3 regions of the Sphingopyxis sp. MWB1 genome follow, and region 2 is predicted to be linked to each of the others. Evidence: predicted binding sites of a transcription regulator. Region 2 holds the regulator's gene; each other region holds the start of a gene.

Region 1 (3,207 bases), on a different contig from region 2:
CCGCGATGCTGCGCATCGATGAGGCCGGCGGGCTTTATTTTGCGCGCGAAGGCGACCGGGCGACGCCGCTGCGCATGGTGCAGATTCCCTTGGTTCCCGGCGACGACCATGCCCCGCTGGCGATCGCGCTGCTGGACGAGGAAATGGGGCCGACCGATCGCGGCACTGCCCAGGCCTATGTCGAAACCTTGCTGTCGCTGCTGCCCTTTGGCTTGGCGATGGTCGATCGCGATGGCCGATTCCTTTATATGAACCGCGCCTTCACGCGCGCAGCGGGGGTGAGCGAAGGTCCGATGCCGCGCTATCCCGGCGATCTGGTGGTGCCCGAAGACAAGGGGCCGCTGGCGGACATGATCCGGCGTCACAGCAGCGGGCAACAGGTGGGCGGCGATTTGTCGATCCGCCTTGCCGGACTTGCCGATGATCCGGTCTTGATGCGGGTCGTGGGCGTGCGCGGGCTGGGCGAGGCGGCGGTGCTGCTGAGTCTGAAGGATTCGAGCGAGGAATCGCGGCTGAAGCGTCAGGTGGCGCAGCAATCGAAAATGCAGGCGGTGGGACAGCTTGCGGGCGGAGTTGCCCATGATTTCAATAATATACTGACCGCTGTTCTGGGAAGCTGTGACCTAATGCTGATGCGTCATACTCCCGGCGACAGCGATTATGACGATATTCAGCAGATTCGCAGCAACGCCAATCGCGCCGCGAGCCTGACGCGCCAGCTTCTCGCCTTTTCGCGGCAGCAGACCTTGCGTCCGCAGATATTGCAGCTGCCCGATGTCATTTCCGAAGTGTCGCATCTGCTCAAGCGCCTGATCGGCGAAAGGGTGGAGTTGCAGGTGCGCCACGGACGCGGCCTTGGCCCCGTGCGCGCGGATCCCGGCCAGCTGGAACAGGTGATCATCAATCTGGCGGTCAATGCTCGCGATGCGATGGCGGGCGACGGGACGCTGACCATCGAAACCTATCCGGTTTCGGCGTCGGAGGTGCGGCAATTGGGCAATGAATTCATGCCGCCCGCCGATTATAGCGCGCTGAAGGTGAGCGATACCGGCTGCGGCATCGCTGCCGATGTGCTGCCCAAGATTTTCGAACCCTTTTTCACTACCAAGGATGTCGGCAAGGGAACGGGGCTTGGCCTGTCGACCGTCTATGGCATCATCAAACAGTCGGCGGGCTATATTTTCGCCGACAGCAAGGCGGGCGAAGGAACGAGTTTTACCATCTATCTGCCCGTTCACCACGCCGCGGACGAGCCCGCGGCCAGCCCGCCGCCCAAGGCGCGCAAGAGCCAATGGGGAAGCGGAACCATTTTGCTGGTCGAGGATGAGGATATGGTGCGCACCGTGGCGGAACGCGCGCTGACCCGCGCGGGTTATAGCGTCGTCACCGCCTCGCAGGGCGAGGAAGGGCTGGAGCGTTTTGAAAAGATGGAGAAGGTCGATTTGATCATCAGCGATGTCGTGATGCCGACGATGGACGGCCCGACAATGGTGAAAGCGCTGCGCGGCCGCCGTGCAGACCTGCCGGTACTTTTCATGTCGGGCTATGCCGAAGAGCAGCTGCGCCAGTCGATCAACATCGACGATGTGGCCTTTCTGCCCAAACCTTTCTCCGTGGTGCAATTGACCGAGGCGGCTTCGGCGGCGCTCGAAGAGGCGAGGTTGAGAAAGTCGGTATGAGCGGCGACCCCCGTTTCCTGATCGTCGAAGATGATGTACTCATTTCGATGATGCTGGTCGATATGTTCGAGGCATTGGACATGCCCGAACCCGCGCAGGCCGTCAGCCCCGCCCAGGCGATCGAGATTATCGGCGGCGAGGAAAGGCTGGCGGGCGCGCTGATCGACATTAATCTGGGCGAGGAAAAGGGATGGGCGGTGGCCGACGCACTGGCGGCCCGCGATATCCCCTTTGCCTTCACCAGCGGCGGCGGCGACGTTATTCCGGCCGAACATGCGCATCGCAAACTGGTGACCAAACCTTTTCGAGTCGACGATATCCGGCAGATATTGCAGGATTTTCTCCTTCCCTGACGGTGTGGCGGCGCAACATTGTTCTCCCCTTGTTCTTTGCGAACAAATACGGTACATGGGGTTCAGCGTTGCGATAGGACTGCCATCGCTCTAGAGCAGGAAGGGACGGTCATGGCCGGACAATTGTCACTCGTCGACTTGGGGAAATCAGTGAACGGAACAGACAGGCAGAAGGCGCTCGACGCCGCGCTGGCGCAGATTGATCGTGCTTTCGGCAAGGGGTCGGCGATGAAGCTCGGTTCCAAGGAAGCCATGCAGGTCGAAGCCGTATCGACGGGCTCGCTGGGGCTCGATATTGCGCTGGGCGTCGGCGGGCTGCCGCGGGGCCGCGTGATCGAAATCTATGGGCCGGAAAGCTCCGGGAAAACGACGCTCGCGCTGCACTGCATTGCCGAGGCGCAAAAGACCGGCGGGACGGCGGCCTTTGTCGACGCTGAACATGCGCTCGACCCCGTTTATGCGCGCAAATTGGGCGTGGATATCGACGAGTTGATCGTGTCGCAGCCCGATACCGGGGAGCAGGCGCTGGAAATCGTAGATACGCTGGTGCGTTCCAACGCCATCGACGTGCTGGTGGTCGATTCGGTCGCCGCGCTGGTGCCGCGCGCGGAAATTGAAGGCGAAATGGGCGACAGCCATGTCGGGCTTCAGGCGCGACTGATGTCGCAGAGCCTACGCAAGCTGACCGGCTCGATCAGCCGTTCGCGCTGCATGGTGATTTTCATCAACCAGCTGCGCATGAAAATCGGCGTGATGTATGGCAACCCCGAAACCACGACGGGTGGCAATGCGCTGAAATTCTATGCGTCGGTGCGCCTCGATATTCGCCGGACGGGTCAGATCAAGGATCGCGACGAAATCGTCGGCAATACGACGCGCGTGAAGGTGGTGAAGAACAAGGTCGCACCGCCGTTCAAGCAGGTCGAGTTCGACATCATGTATGGTCAGGGTATTTCGAAGATCGGCGAGATCCTCGACCTAGGGGTCAAGGCCGGGCTGGTTGAAAAAGCGGGCGCCTGGTTCAGCTATGATTCGGTTCGTATCGGACAGGGGCGCGAAAATGCGAAAAACTTCCTGCTCGAAAATCCCGAACTGCGCGAGCGGCTGGAAGCTGCCATTCGGGGCCGGACCGAAGCGGTGGCCGAAGAAATGATGGCCGGGCCGGATAACGACAG
Region 2 (3,207 bases):
TGATCGGGCGCGAGGCCTTGACCCTGCGGCTGGTTGCGGCGGGGGCGCTGATCGTCATGCTCTTCTGGCCCGAGGCACTGGCGGGGCCGAGCTTCCAATTGAGCTTTGCGGCGGTGACGGCGATTATCGCGCTCCACGAAAGCGCCCCCATGCGCGCCTTTCTGGAGCGGCGGGACGAGGCGCGGATCAAGCGGCTGGGGCGCGGCATTGCCGGGCTGTTCGCGACCGGCGCGGTCGTCGAGATTGCGCTGACCCCGATTGCGCTTTTTCATTTCCACAAGGCAGGGCTTTATGGCGCGCTCGCCAATATCATCGCCATTCCGCTCACCACCTTTGTCATCATGCCCGCCGAGGCGCTCGCGCTGCTGTTCGATGCGGCGGGGCTGGGCGCGCCCTTCTGGTGGGTGGCGGAAACTGCGCTCAACCTGCTCATCATGCTGGCGCATGGCGTCGCGGGGGCGCCGGGCGCGGTGACGACGCTGCCGAGCTTTCCGCCCTGGGGCTTTGCGCTGACGATCGGGGGCGGACTGTGGATGTTGTTATGGCGAAGCGGCTGGCGCTGGTGGGGCGCGGGGCCGCTCGTCCTGGGCATGGGCGCGCTGCTGCTACAGCCGCGCCCCGATCTGCTCGTCACGGGCGACGGGCGGCATATTGCCGCGGCGCAGCCCGATGGCAGCTATGCGATGCTGCGTGCGCGGGCGGGCGATTATGTGCGAAGCGCCATGGCCGAGACCGCCGGGATCGACACACCGCTGACGGCGCTGGCCGAGCTTTCCCATGCCGAATGCAACCGTGATCTTTGCCGCTGGGCGCAGCGAAGCGGGGCGGGGGAGGCGGCGGAGAATGCGCGCATCATCCTTGTCGCCCATGGCCGCGACCGGATGGAGGCGGAGGATATGGCGGCGGCCTGCGCCGCGGCCGATGTGGTGATCAGCGAACGCTGGCTGCCGCGATCGTGCCGCGCGCGCTGGCTGACCATCGACCGCGACAGCCTCGCGGAAACGGGCGGCCTTTTATTTTATCTGGGCGCGACGCCGCGGGTCGTCGCGGCGCACCGGGTGCGCGACGATCATCCGTGGCGCAACCCCCAGCAACTTAGTGGTAACGACGAAGCAGTCCCGAAAGCCGACCTTGCACCATGACGCGTTCGGCGGGGTAGCGCTGCGGCTCATAGGCGCTGTTGGCGGGATCGAGCCGGATCATCGCGCCTTCGCGGCGGAAATATTTGAGCGTGGCATTTTCGCCATCGACGAGCGCGACGACAATTTCCCCCTCGCGCGCGGTATCGGCCTTTTGAATCAGCGCATAATCGCCGTCGAGAATCCCCGCCTCGACCATCGAATCGCCCGATACTTCGAGCGCATAATGGTCGCCCGAGCCGAGCAGCGCGGCGGGAACCGAAAGCTGTTCATGATCTTCAAACGCCTCAATCGGCACGCCAGCGGCGATTTTTCCGTGCAGCGGCACTTCAATAATATCATTCGCCGCCACGGGGCGCAGCGCGGGCGCGGGCTTGCGGAGCGGGACGATATTGTCGCTGCCGCCAGCCGGGGCAGGAGCTTTTGCTGCGTCGGGGAGCTTCAGCACCTCCAGCGCGCGGGCGCGATTGGGCAGGCGGCGGAGAAAGCCGCGTTCTTCCAAAGCGCTGATCAAACGGTGAATCCCCGATTTGGATTTCAGCCCCAGCGCTTCCTTCATTTCCTCAAACGAAGGCGAAATGCCGCTGTCGTCGAGCTTTTGCTGGATGAAGCGGAGCAGCTCATGCTGCTTGGCGGTCAACATTGGTCGTTCTCCACGATGCCATTACCGGACATAAGGGGAACGATAGTGGAACGAAGCGCGATTTGTCAAGCGATGCCGATATAGGGTGCCATGCTGCCTGCGGGCGCCGGGGGAGCGCCGATCTCCCGGATGAGCAGCGCATCAGCCTCGGCCAGCGGGCGCGTCTGGCCGCTATCCTGGCTGGTGAAGGGCAGAAGGCCATCATCGGTGAGGCGCGCGCGCAGATATTCGCGGCGGGCTTTTCCGGGGCCGAGCGGCGCGGCGAGCGGGGCCTGGCGGATGCGGGGCAGCGGATCGGCGGCCCCGGCGAGGTGGCGCGCGAGCGGCAGCAGGAACAAGGTCGCAGTGACAAAGGCCGAGGCGGGATTGCCGGGGAGGCCGAGCAGCACGGCGTCGCCGATGCGGCCTGCGATGAGCGGCTTTCCGGGGCGCATGGCGATTTTCCAGAAATCGAGGGTGCCGCCCGCATCGGCGAGCGCGCCCGCGACATGATCATGGTCGCCGACCGATGCGCCGCCAATGGTGACGATGATGTCATGGCGGGAGGCAAGCTCTGCCAGCGCGGTGGCGAGCGCGGCACGGCTGTCGGGCACGCGGCGGCTTTCGCCGAGGATGACGGGGAGCGGGGCGAGCATGGCGGCGAGCATAATGCCGTTGCTGTCGGGGATCTGGCCGGGGGCGAGGGGCGTGCCGGGGGCGACAAGCTCGTCGCCGGTCGCGAGTATGGCGATGCGCGGGCGGGCGCCGACGGCGAAGCGCGCGGCGCCGCCCATGATCGCGGCGGCGATGGCGCCGGGAGTGAGGCGGGTGCCGCGTGCAAGCAGCCGGTCGCCGGTGCGGAAATCGCCGCCCGCCGCGCGGACATGGCGGCCCGCCGCGCCGGGGCCTTCGCCGCTGAGGAGGAGGTCGCTGCCCTTGGCGGTGACATCTTCCTGCACGATCACTGTGTCGGCGCCCGCGGGCAGCATCGCGCCGGTGAAAATACGGATCGCCTCGTCGGGTGCCAGCGCGGCGGTGGGGGCGGTGCCAGCGGCGACTTCGCCCGCGATGCGCCATGGCCCCGGCATATCGGCAAAGCGGATGGCATAGCCGTCCATTGCCGAGAGCGGAGCGGCGGGCTGGTCGCGCGCTGCTATAACATGGTCTGAAATATAGCGGCCAGTGGCTTCAGTTACCGCGATTTCTTCGGGCGGAAGCGGCGGGCGGGGGGGGGGGGGGCGCGTCTGGGCTTGTTCGACCGCGAGCAGCCCGCTCATGCGGCGCGCCAGTCGCCCGAGCGCCCGCCGCTCTTTTCGAGCAGGCGAATGTCGCCGATCACCATCGCGCGGTCGAGCGCCTTTGCCATGTCATAAAGGGTGAGCAGCGCGGCCGAGGCGGCGGTGAGAGCCTCCATCTCCACCCCCGTCGGGCCGGTGGTGGCGGCGG
Region 3 (3,207 bases), 1.6 Mb from region 2:
ATCGCCGACGGTCTTGAGACCGGCGCGGCGGAGCGCCATTTCGTCTTCCTCCTCCAGTCGCAACGCCGCGATGGAAAGGCGGCGGATGGCTTGATGCTCGTTGACAGCCGGCGCCGTCTGAAAGCGAGCCAACGCCTGCGCGGCTTCAGCCGTTTTGGCGAAGGCATGGCGCAGGGTCATGCCGGCGGCGCCTATCCGCCGTTCGACCTCCGCCGCCAGCGCAGCCTCTCCCCCCCAAAGATGCGCGCATCCCGTGACATCGAGGGTAACCCCATCAGGCGGATCGAGGGCGACCATTGGGCTCCAGCGGTCGCAGCCATCGGCAATGCGCTCGAGCCAGAGATGGTCGGCATGGTTATCCTGCTCAATCACGGCAAGCTCGGGAACGCGCGCGCGCGCATCCGCCAACGTCAGACCAGGGGTCAGGCCCAGACGCAGCGCATACGAATCGAGCGCCACGACGTGCATCGCGCCGCGCTGCTTTTCGACGAAGGCGAACGGCGCGTCATCCGGTTCGGAGCGGTGCGCCACGCGCCAGCGATCGGCCGAGAGAAACGGAAACCATAGAGCCAGATAGCGTCGTATCGCGGAAGCTGCTTCGGTCACGATCCCATTCCAGATGCCAAGTGCCACCATCCGGACGGCCACGCTGACGCAACAATTTGATGATGAAAGAAGGCCGACCGGGCGCTCCAGCCTCCAATGCTGTGGAAGGCGCGGCGTGAACGCTCCAACGTGTCTGGGCCGCGCTGGGCCCGGGCTCCGCTTCGACACGGAGAAGCAAGATGGTGACGCCGGACGCTTTTGCCGCCAGCGCCAAACGCCGACTTGCAGTCAGGTCGAGCGCGCGCGGGCTGCGCCACACTTCGATCACCGCGACGCCCACCGAAGCGCAGCGAGCCACGTCGACCGCCGTGCGTAGCAGCGTTACCGGATCGGGCAAAGCGACCAACACAATGCGTTCCGGATCGATTCCTATCTCCGCCAATCCGGGCGGATAAAGACGGGCCTGTCGCTCCGCCATATCCTCGCGCAGCCAGAACAAAGGAGCGCGCCCCTGGTTGACGAGACAGGCCAGCATCGCCGTGAAGCCAGCCGCACTGCTGCTGTCGGCCCGTTCTGCTGCGAATAATTCGTGCAATCGCCCCCGCGCCAACCCGCCGCCAATTGCGATGTCGAGCGTCGAATGGCCCAGAGCTGTCGAATGACACGCGCCGTCTTGCGCCTCGATCGAGACAGACTTCCCTTGCATAGCGCATAAAGCATTCACCGACTCGACTGCCCAAATGTTCCTCATATGTTCTTTTCAGACATATGGCAGGGAGGTGTCAAGTTGGGCAATTCCGTCTGCGGGGAGCTAAAATTCCGGTCCGAACCAGAGCTTTTCTCGAGTTCTGGAGACCCTGGCAGGGTATTAATGATGTATTTTCAGGGACGTGGTGCACCCAAGATGAAAAAATTCTCTTTGCATCATTTGCTGGGCTACATGCCCTCGCCGCATCGGACCACCTCAATCCATTGCGGTTGACGAAGATGGTTTTGCTCAAAACTCGCCGACCATCGACGTGCGTGCGGCCCTGGCTCTTGGACAAACAGGGCAGAAGCCGAGCCATTTGCTCGTCCGCCATTCAGAACAAATTACTCATTCGTTAAGCTCCTCACGCGAGCTTCACACCCAACACACCGAATTATTGGCAATCAAGTCGGGTTACGCCGCCCGTCTGGCATAATATCCGAATGCGGCGATGACGGCGTAGCATGCGGCGGGGAGCAGCATGGCGAGGCCGAGGCTTCCGGTGATGTCGGCAAGCGCCCCGGTGGCGAGCGGGATGACGGCGCCGCCGAAGATGGCGACATTGATGATGCCCGATCCGTCGGCGGCGCGGCTGCCGAGCTTTTCGGAAGCGAGGCTGAAGATGGTCGGGAACATGATCGCGTTCATCAGGCCGATCGCGAGCAGGCTGTAGCCGGAGATCATTCCGGTCGTGTTGATCGAGACAAGGATCAGCGCGATGGCGCCCAGCGCGACCGCGGCGAGCAGCTTGCCCGGGCTGATGACGCGCATCAGGCCCGATCCGATGAAGCGGCCGACCATGGCGCCGCCCCAGTAAAGGCCGATCAGCTTGCCCGCGGCTTGCTCGGGAAGCGCCATGACATGGCCCTGCATCAGATAATTGACGATCAGCGAGCCGATCGACACCTCGGCCCCGACATAGAGAAAGATGCACAGTGCGCCAAAGCCGAAGCGCGGGCGCTTGAGCAGGTCGAGCCCCGCCAGCGCCGCGCTCGGCTCATGCCGTTCATTCTTGAGCCGGCCGCGGAACAGCCAGACCGCCCCCGCCACAACGGCCAGCGCCGCCGCAATGCCCAGATAGCCATGGACGATCGCCTGGCTTTCGGCGGTGCGATAGGCATCAAGTTCGGCGCCCGACAATTGATCCGCGCTCATCGTCGCCAGGCTGCCGAGGATCAGCACCGATCCAGCAATCGGAAAGATGGTGGTGCCCAGCGAGTTGAACGCCTGGGCAAAGGTCAGCCGGCTGTGTGCGGTTTCGGGCTTGCCGAGCAGCGAGATGAGCGGATTGGCGACGACCTGCACGATCACCACCCCGCTCGCGAGCACGAACAGGGCAAAGAGAAACAGGCCATAGACCGCCTGCTGCGAGGCAGGGATGAAGAGCAGGCAGCCGACCATCATCGTCAGCAGCCCCGCCACCGCGCCGCGCATATAACCGATCTTCTTGACCAGCTTTGCCCCCGGAATGCCGATGACCAGATAGGCGGTGAAGAAGCAGAATTGCACCAGCATCGCCTGCGTATAGCTCAGCGTGAACAGCTCCTTCAGCTTCGGGATGATCACATCATTCAAGGACGTAATCCCCCCGAAGATGAAGAACAGACCCATTACAAACCAGCGCAGCTCCGGCGCATCAACATGCGATGCAGCGCTTTCGCTTTCCCCGGGTCCGGCCGCCATATCCTGCGGTGCATGGGCCATCTCATTCTCCTTCATATAAATATCCGGGCATTGGCCCCAATGTAGCGGTCGGCCATTTCAGACGCCGCCTTCCGCCGACAGGCGACGCTCGGCTGGATTTGCACGAATGGCCTCGCGCCCGGTGTCCCGGGGCACCGCCATGAGCAGGAGGGCCGCGCCAAGCGCGAGCAGGGCGAGGATCAGGAACAGCGGTCCGAAACCGAAACCCG

Evidence for each region. The regulator LexA, encoded in region 2, represses DNA repair genes until DNA is damaged. The targets are predictions, from matches to a motif close to GTTCCNCNCTTGTTCT.
Region 1: recA (recombinase RecA) is a predicted target of LexA. The motif match lies at 2,053-2,068, and genes of this name have one in related genera.
Region 3: JV18_RS15630 (ImuA family protein) is a predicted target of LexA. The motif match lies at 1,289-1,304, and genes of this name have one in related genera.

Annotation. Positions count from the first base shown of each region.
Region 1 is NZ_JQFJ01000001.1:165,385-168,591, forward strand. Features, by position in the region: gene JV18_RS0100670 (hybrid sensor histidine kinase/response regulator) at 1-1,679, shown strand, start outside; gene JV18_RS0100675 (response regulator) at 1,676-2,032, shown strand; gene recA (recombinase RecA) at 2,144-3,207, shown strand, end outside.
Region 2 is NZ_JQFJ01000002.1:77,971-81,177, forward strand. Features, by position in the region: gene JV18_RS0101205 (ComEC/Rec2 family competence protein) at 1-1,142, shown strand, start outside; gene lexA (transcriptional repressor LexA) at 1,096-1,782, opposite strand; gene JV18_RS0101215 (molybdopterin molybdotransferase MoeA) at 1,848-3,038, opposite strand; gene moaC (cyclic pyranopterin monophosphate synthase MoaC) at 3,035-3,207, opposite strand, start outside.
Region 3 is NZ_JQFJ01000002.1:1,716,454-1,719,660, forward strand. Features, by position in the region: gene JV18_RS0108630 (Y-family DNA polymerase) at 1-606, opposite strand, end outside; gene JV18_RS15630 (ImuA family protein) at 506-1,252, opposite strand; partial or broken gene JV18_RS15635 (IS5/IS1182 family transposase) at 1,446-1,628, opposite strand; gene JV18_RS0108640 (sugar MFS transporter) at 1,709-2,998, opposite strand; gene JV18_RS0108645 (MFS transporter) at 3,056-3,207, opposite strand, start outside.